DNA from 2 places in the Rhizobium sp. NXC14 genome. Region 2 is predicted to be linked to the other one. Evidence: predicted binding sites of a transcription regulator. Region 2 holds the regulator's gene; the other holds the start of a gene.
What was found. Region 2 encodes LexA, which represses DNA repair genes until DNA is damaged. Its sites were predicted from a motif close to TGTTCNNNNTGTGTTCNG; they were not measured.
Positions count from the first base shown of each region.

Region 1: the regulator LexA is predicted to act here: its motif matches at 1,959-1,976, upstream of NXC14_RS14645 (UvrD-helicase domain-containing protein).

Region 1 covers NZ_CP021030.1:2,960,055-2,964,481, reverse strand. The annotation lists gene NXC14_RS14645 (UvrD-helicase domain-containing protein) at 1-1,916, opposite strand, end outside; gene NXC14_RS14640 (VOC family protein) at 2,128-2,604, shown strand; gene NXC14_RS14635 (PrkA family serine protein kinase) at 3,007-4,427, shown strand, end outside.
Region 2 covers NZ_CP021030.1:2,092,073-2,096,499, forward strand. The annotation lists gene NXC14_RS10325 (ComEC/Rec2 family competence protein) at 59-2,491, shown strand; gene lexA (transcriptional repressor LexA) at 2,472-3,188, opposite strand; gene NXC14_RS10335 (VOC family protein) at 3,387-4,283, shown strand; gene kdsA (3-deoxy-8-phosphooctulonate synthase) at 4,280-4,427, shown strand, end outside.

The DNA.
Region 1 (4,427 bases), 870 kb from region 2:
GCGCGGCCGCTTTCATCGAGCGAGCGCTGGTGCGGAAAAAGGCCTTCCTCCCAGCCGGGCAGGAAGACGGTGTCGAATTCCAGGCCTTTGGCCGAGTGCAGCGTCATGATCGAGACGGCATCGAGGTTCTCGTTGGTCTCGGCATCCATCACGAGGGAAACGTGCTCCAGGAAGCCGCGCATTGACTCGAAGCTTTCCATCGAGCGGATCAGTTCCTTGAGGTTTTCGAGACGGCCCGGGGCTTCGGCGCTCTTGTCGTTCTTCCACATGTCGGTATAGCCGGACTCTTCGAGGATCTGCTCGGCAAGTTCGGTATGCGGTGTGTTTTCAAGCAGCTCCTGCCATCGGCGGAAAGATTGAATCACATCGAAGAGGGCTTTGCGCGCCTTTGGCTTCAACTCGTCCGTTTCGATGATGTCGGCCGCTGCCGCCAGCATCGGGATGTCGCGGGCTCGGGCATAATCATGCAGCGCACGCACCGTTGTATCGCCGAGGCCACGCTTCGGCGTGTTGATGATGCGCTCGAAGGCGAGGTCGTCGGCCGGTTGTGCGACGAGCCGGAAATAGGCCATGGCATCGCGGATTTCGAGGCGCTCATAGAAGCGCGGGCCGCCAATGACTCGGTAGTTGAGGCCAAGGGTGACGAAGCGATCTTCGAATTCGCGCATCTGGAAGGAGGCGCGCACCAGGATCGCCATGTCGTTCAGCAGATGCTTGCTGCGCTGGAGTTGCTCGATCTCCTCGCCAATGGCGCGGGCTTCCTCCTCGGAGTCCCAGGAGGCGTGAACCTGCACCTTGACGTCATCGGGATCGGTGCGATCGGTGAACAACGTCTTGCCCAGACGCCCTTCATTATGGGCGATCAGATGGGCGGCGGCACCGAGGATATGTTCGGTCGATCGGTAGTTGCGCTCGAGCTTGATCACTTTGGCGCCGGGGAAATCCTTCTCGAAGCGAAGAATATTGTCGACCTCCGCACCGCGCCAGCCATAGATCGACTGGTCGTCGTCACCGACGCAGCAGACATTCTGCGGCTCGCCCTTGCTGCGCTGGGCCAGCAGCCTCAGCCACATATATTGGGCGGTGTTGGTATCCTGATATTCGTCGACGAGGATATAGCGGAAGCGGCCGTGATATTCCTTTAGGAGATCCGGATTCTTGCGGAAGATCGCGATCGGATGCATCAGCAGGTCGCCGAAATCGCAGGCGTTCAGCGTCGACAAGCGCGCCTGATAGGCGAAATAGAGATCGCGGCCGCGGCCATTGGCGAAGGCGCGGGCATCGCCTTCGGGAATATCGGCCGGTCCGAGGCCCTTGTTTTTCCAGGTGTCGATCATGCCGGCGAACTGCTTTGCCGGCCAGCGCTTGTCGTCGAGACCTTCGGCCTGGATCAACTGCTTGATCAGGCGGACGACGTCATCGGTGTCGAGGATGGTGAAATCGGAACTGAGGCCAACCAGCTCGGCATGGCGGCGCAGAAGCTTGACGCCGATCGAATGGAAGGTGCCGAGCCAGGGCATGCCTTCGACGGCGCCGCCGACGAGCAGGGCGATGCGCTCCTTCATCTCGCGCGCGGCCTTGTTGGTAAAGGTGACGGCGAGGATCTGCGACGGGAAGGCGCGGCCGGTATTGAGGATGTGGGCGATGCGGGTCGTCAGCACGCGTGTCTTTCCGGTGCCGGCGCCGGCGAGCACGAGGACAGGACCTTCCAGCGTTTCGACGGCTTCAGTCTGTTCCGGGTTCAGTCCAGCGAGATAATCCGGCCGCTTGCCGCCGTCGCGCGCCGCCATGGCGCGGGCGGCGATGCCGCCGCCAGCGGAGGGTCTTCCGGCTGCAGCGACGGACGGCTGCGGCTTGCGCGCCACTTCGCCGGGCTCTTCGTCGAAGAAGGGAATATCGTCGAAACTATTGCTCATGGCGCGTAATGTAGTGATTCGGGAAGGAAAGACCAGAAAAGATGTTCTGCTTTCATTCCCGAACCACCACTATTGCCTGGGTGCGGGTGGCGAGGCTGCCGCGGGTGAGCGGGCGAAAAATTCCGATCGCAGCCTGTCGGAACCGGCGCCGACCAGACGTCCTCGAAGCACGGACAGAAGTCCGGGATACTCGCCAACAAGGAGGCTGTCTATGCCGAAGGTCATTTCAAATCTCTGGTTCGCCGAGCAGGCACGCGAAGCCGTCGAATTCTACGTGTCGATGATTCCGGATTCCAGGATCGGCCGCACCACCATACTTCCGGCGGAAACGCCGAGTGGGCCTCCCGGCAGCGTCGAGCTGATCGAATTCACGCTCGGCAACCAAGCTTTCCTGGCGATGAAGGCCGGCCCGCTCGATAGCTTCAACCACTCGTTCTCGATCGCGGTTCTTCTCGATAGCCAGGCGGAGATCGACCGGATATGGGATGGCTTCCTCGCCAATGGCGGCACGCCGGAGGCATGCGGCTGGCTGAAGGACCGCTGGGGCCTGTGCTGGCAGATCGTGCCGCGCGCTCTCTCCGAGATGATCGCCGACGAAGATCGCGAGCGGGCAAGGCGTGTCACCGAAGTCATGCTCGGGATGGTCAAGATCGATGTGGCTGCGCTGGAGAAAGCGTTCAACGGCTGAGAGCCGGGAGGCGCGCGATCGCAATAAACCGGGCAGGGGTGACTTCGCCCGGTTTCATCCTGCGGGGGCGCGCTCACTGCCCCGCAATCAGAGCCGGCTTGCTCTTGCCGGCGGGAAATCGCCGATTTTCCACGGCTCGAATCACGGGCGCTATTGCACACCTTTTTGACCTTCATGTCACGTCGCTAAATGTGCTGATATCGCGACGCCCCTTTTCTCAACTACAATAAGAAACAGTTTCGTAGAGTAAAAAAATACCGGTGCATGCACAATTTTGTGCATTGCCACAAACGGCCGGTCAGCGTGGAATATACCTACGAAACTATTGATTCTTAGGAACGCCGTGGCCATCTCGATGGTTATACGGCTTAGAGCCTGCGGCATAACCTTAATGGAGGTCCCATGCTGAGTGAATCCGTATTCGATGCGTTTACCCGCAGTTATGAAGCGCGTCGCGAAAGCGACATGTCGGTCTCGGAATATCTTGATCTCTGCAAGACCGATCCGATCGCCTATGCCAACGCCACCGAGCGTCTGCTCGCTGCCATAGGCGAACCACAGATGGTGGACACCGCCAAGGACGCGCGCCTCGGCAGGATCTTCATGAACAGGACGATCCGGGTTTATCCGGCCTTTGCCGGTTTTCACGGCATGGAAGAGACAATCGAACGCATCGTCTCCTTCTTTCGGCATGCAGCGCAGGGGCTCGAGGAGCGCAAGCAGATTCTTTATCTGCTCGGTCCGGTCGGGGGCGGCAAGTCGTCCTTGGCTGAGCGGCTGAAGCAGTTGATGGAAGTGCATCCGATCTATGTGCTGAAGGCGGGCGAAGAGATCAGCCCCGTGTTCGAAAGCCCGCTCAATCTCTTCGATCCGGAGACGATGGGCCCGCTCCTGCAGGAGCAATACGGAATCCCGCAGCGGCGGCTGAACGGATTGATGAGCCCGTGGTGCCTGAAGCGGCTCGACGATTTCGGAGGCGATATCTCCCGATTCCGCGTCGTCAGGATACAACCCTCGCGATTGCGCCAGATCGCAATTGCCAAGACCGAGCCAGGCGATGAGAACAACCAGGACATCTCCTCGTTGGTCGGCAAGGTAGATATCCGCAAGCTGGAAACCTACTCTCAGAACGATCCGGATGCCTACAGCTATTCGGGCGGGCTGAACCGCGCCAATCAAGGCGTGCTCGAATTCGTGGAGATGTTCAAGGCGCCGATCAAGATGCTGCATCCGTTGCTGACGGCAACGCAGGAGGGCAACTATATCGGCTCGGAGAATATCGGCGCCATACCTTTCTCCGGAATCGTCCTCGCTCATTCGAATGAGGCGGAGTGGCAGACTTTCAAGGCCAACAAGAACAATGAGGCCTTCATCGACCGTATCTGTGTGATCAAAGTGCCCTATTGCCTGCGGGTGACAGAAGAACAGAGGATCTACGAAAAGCTGATCGAGGGATCGGAACTGGTGGACGCACCATGCGCCCCGGCAACGCTCGAAATGCTGGCGCGTTTCTCCGTTCTTTCGCGTCTGCGCAAGCACGAGAATTCGACCTTCTTCTCGAAGATGCGCACCTATGACGGGGAGAGCCTGAAAGAAAGCGATCCGCGTGCCCGCAGCGTCCAGGAATACCGGGATGCTGCCGGTATCGACGAAGGCATGGACGGAATATCGACCCGCTTCGCCTTCAAAGTGCTCGCCTCCACCTTCAATCACGACACGACTGACATTGGCGCTGATCCCGTCCATCTGATGTATGTGCTGGAACAGGCGATCCGTCGCGAGCAGTTTCCCGATGATGTCGAGAAGCGTTATCTCGAGTTCAT
Region 2 (4,427 bases):
GCCGTATTTACTTGAAGGTTGCATTCTGGCGACTTCGGGGGGTGATCTTGGGCGGCGCATGCAGGAATTGACGACAGCCGAATTGCGGCCGGAAGCGGGCGTCGGCCTTGCCGATCCGCCGGATTTTCCTGCGCCTGCGGTGGTGACTCAATCGGTAAGGACGCAGTCGCAGACCCCCTTGCGTCATCGGCTACTGGCCGCCGCCTGGCAATCGCTGCCTGCCGGAGCCTGCATGCTGGGCGAAGAGGCCGATCATGGCCGAATGCTGCTGTTCTCGCCGGTCTTCCTCGGAGCCGGATCGGCCTTCTGGTTTCTTGCGGCATCGGATTTGCCCCTCGTTCCATCGCTGCTCTGCTTGCTGGTGTCGGCGGCCGCGGTTTTCCTCACCGGTCCCAGCCGGCCGGCCTTGCGCGCAAGTTTCATGGCGCTGGCACTTTTCGCGGGCGGCATGCTCTCGGCTCAGTTTGAGAGCTGGCGGGCTTCGACGGTGATCCTCGATTCATCCGTGACGACCGCGGTGACCGGCCGGGTCGAACGCCGGGAAGGCGACGGCCGCGGGCGCTGGCGCTACATTCTTGCCGTCACCGGCACCGAGGCTCCGGAGCTGAAACGGCCGCCGAGACGCATCACCGCGATCGTCCGGGGCGCCGATGCGCCTTTCGAGATCGGCGACATCATCACCGGCAAGGCACGGCTGACGCCGCCGGCGGGCCCCGCACTTCCCGCGCTCAACGACTTCTCCTTCGGTGCCTATTTCGACGGCATCGGCGCCAACGGTTTCTTCTATGGTGCGCCGGAGAAACTCGACTTGGAGGCAGGCCTGCAGGCGGCCAGCTGCACGTCGGAGGCTCTGCTCGAATGGCTCTACCGGCTGCGCAGCAGCATCGGCGACCGCATAAGATCGATCCTGCCCGGCGATACCGGCGCTTTTGCCGCTGCCCTGGTGACGGACGAACGGTGCGCCATATCGCACGCGACGACGGAGGCGCTGCGCCAGTCCGGCCTTGCCCATATCGTCGCGATCTCTGGCCTCAACATGGCGCTGTCGGCTGGCATCTTCTTCGTCGGCTTTCGGATGCTGCTCAGCCTCTTTCCCGGCGTCGCCCAAGCCTATCCGACAAAGAAGATCGCCGCTGCCGGCGCGCTCATCGCCGTCACCGCCTATTACCTGATCTCCGGTTTCGGGGTTTCGGCCGAGCGCGCCTTTATCATGATGGCCATCATGCTGATTGCCGTCTTCTTCGACCGGCCGTCGATCAGCCTGCGCAATGTCGTTCTCTCCGCGCTCATCATCATCGCCATTTCACCTTCGGAAGTATTGGGACCGAGCTTTCAGATGTCCTTTGCCGCCACATTGGCCTTGGTATCGGGCTATCAGTTGTGGAAGGACAGGCGTGTCCGCGAAAACGCTTTTCTGAAACTGCCGATCATGAGGCCGGTGGTTGCCGTCGCCGGTTTCTTCGGCGGCGTCTTCCTGACCTCGCTGATCGGCGGCTTTTCCACCGCATTGTTTTCGATTGAGCATTTTCATCGCCTGACGGCTTACGGCCTGCCGGCAAACCTTGCGACGATGCCGATTATCTCCTTCATCGTCATGCCGGCCGGATTGTTGGCGATGTTGCTCATGCTTTTCGGTTTGGACGCTCCGCTCTGGAAGGTCGTCGGATTCGGCCTCGATCTGGTGATTGCGGTTGCCAAGACGGTGTCCGGCTGGGGCGGTGATATCGGCATCGGCCGCTTGCCCGCCTGGTATTTCGCAGTGGCGGTGGCAGGCTTTCTGCTGCTGACGCTGCTGCGCACTCGGCTGCGCCACGTCGGCACCTCGATCATCGCCATCTCTACGCTCATCGTGCTGCTTCTGCCGGTTCCCCGGCCGCCGGATCTGCTGATTTCGGAGGATGGCAGTCTGGTTGCGGTCGTCGCGGCTGAGGCAATAGCTTCCAACCGTGAAAACCCGCCGGATTTCATATTCGACCAGTGGCAGAGAGCGCTGGTGCTGCCGACACATGATCCGCCGAAGATGCTGGATGGTCCGGCCATCCCGCCGGAAGGAGAAGGCCGCCGTGTCAGGCTTTCCCGCGATCAGCAGAACGAAGCGAGTGCGGCGATGCGGGCAGCCGCAGCAGGCGGTGAAGCAAACCGTTTTTCCTGCGTCAAGAAGGCTTGGTGCACATCAAGACTTGGCAATGGCCATATCGTCACCGTCATCGACAATGCCGCCTATCTCGGCCCGGCCTGCGATACGGCCGATATCGTCGTGACCTCGGTCCGTCTGCGTTTCAACAGCTGCCGTTCAGGTGGCACGCTTTTCACCGGCGAGACGCTGCGTAGGACCGGCTCGCTCGAATTGCGTTTCGCCGATGCCGGCCTGGAGGTCGCCACCGCATTCGATGCTTTGTCGCGACCATGGATGCGCCATCGCGCCTATGATTGGCGCAATGATCGTTTTACCGATTCCAGCCCATCCGGCGTCAGTGATAGCGACGGATGAGGCCGACGAGCTTGCCCTGCACCTTGACCCGGTCGGGCCCGAAGATGCGGGTCTCATAAGCCGGGTTGGCGGCCTCGAGCGCGATCGAGGCGCCCTTGCGGCGGAAACGCTTCAGCGTTGCTTCCTCGTCATCGACGAGGGCAACGACGATGTCGCCGGGACTGGCGGTACTGCCGTTGCGAATGATCACGGTGTCGCCGTCGAAGATGCCGGCGTCGATCATCGAATCGCCTTTGACCTCCAGCGCATAGTGCTCACCGGAGCCGAGCATATCTGAAGGAACGACGATATCGTGGGTGTTGTTCTGGATCGCCGAGATCGGAACGCCGGCGGCGATACGTCCCATGACCGGCACGGAGACGGAGTTGCCATTGTCGGCGACCGGCTTTGGCGCAGCGGGGGCGGCGACCGGCTGGGGCTTGCCGAGGCTGCCCTCGATGACGCTCGGCGAAAAACCGCGACGCTGAAGACTGGGGTTATAGGCCTCCGGAAGCTTGATCACCTCGAGCGCCCGGGCGCGGTTCGGTAGGCGGCGAATGAAGCCGCGTTCCTCAAGCGCCGTGATCAGGCGGTGAATGCCGGATTTCGAGGCGAGATCCAGGGCATCCTTCATTTCGTCGAAAGAGGGAGGAACGCCGGATTCCTTCATGCGCTCATGGATGAAAAGGAGAAGCTCCTGTTGTTTGCGCGTGAGCATCGACGTCAGACCCCGTGATTGAAACAAATCCAGAACGGACACTATATGTTCCATATGTGTTCCGCAAGTAGCTAAATTTCCGTAAAAGTTCACGTCAACTCGTGGAGATTTTTATTTTCATTTGCCGGATTGGCGCACATGTCTTGCATTGAGGGAGGTGCTGTCGCACATCTCTTGCCGGTTTCAGGAGGGATATTCATGAACGCGCATTCCGCCAGGTCGCACCCGCTGGATCATGTCGTGCTGCCCGTGGTCAATATCGATCTGGCGCGTGAGAGGCTTGGCAAGCTCGGTTTCACCGTCGCCGCCGATGCACGCCATCCCTTCGGAACGGAGAATGCCTGCGTCTTTTTCGCCGACAAGACCTATCTGGAGCCGCTTGGCGTGGCGAGTGTCGACGAGAGCGAGGCAGCGGCCCGCCAGGGCAACGTCTTCATCGCCCGCAATCGCGCCTTCCGTTTCCGCTGCGGCGAGGAGGGACTTTCTGCGCTGGCCTTCCTCAGCGAGGATGCCGACCTCGATCATAAGCGCTTCGTCAGCAACGGCGCGAGCGCCGGTGAGATGTTGCAGTTCAGCCGGCCGATGCGGATGCCGGACGGTTCGGAGAGCGTCGGCAGCTTTAAGCTGGCCTTTGCAGCTGATTTGCGCGCCCCCGATTTCTTTCTCTTTACTTGCCAGCGCATCAATTCGTTCCCTACAGATCGCGCCGCGCTGGAGACGCACGCCAATGGCGTGATCGGCATTGCCGAGATCGCACTTTGTGCACCGGACCCGGCGGCATTCGCCGCCTTCGTCGGGCTCGCGATTGGGCAGGCGGCGGTGGAGAAAACCGGTTTCGGCGTGAATATCGCGGCATCGAATGCAAAGATCAGCTTGATGACGCCGGAAGGGCTGGAGGCCTATTTCGAAACCGCTGTCTCATCAGCCGATCGCGGCCTGCGGGGGCGGGCAATCCTCTTCACCGTCATCGATCTTGCCGTGACAGAAGCGCATTTGGGTGCTAACGGGATCACATTCACACGCAAGAACAATCGCATTCTGGTGAAGCCCACGCCCGGGCAGGGTGCGCTCTTCGCCTTCGAGGAAACACGATGAGCACCGACACGAATTCCGAAGTCAGGATCGGCGAAGGCGAAGGCCAGGTGACTTTTTCCAATACTGGCCGCTTGTCGCTGATCGCCGGTCCATGCCAGATGGAGAGCCGGGATCACGCCTTCATGGTCGCCGGCACGCTGAAGG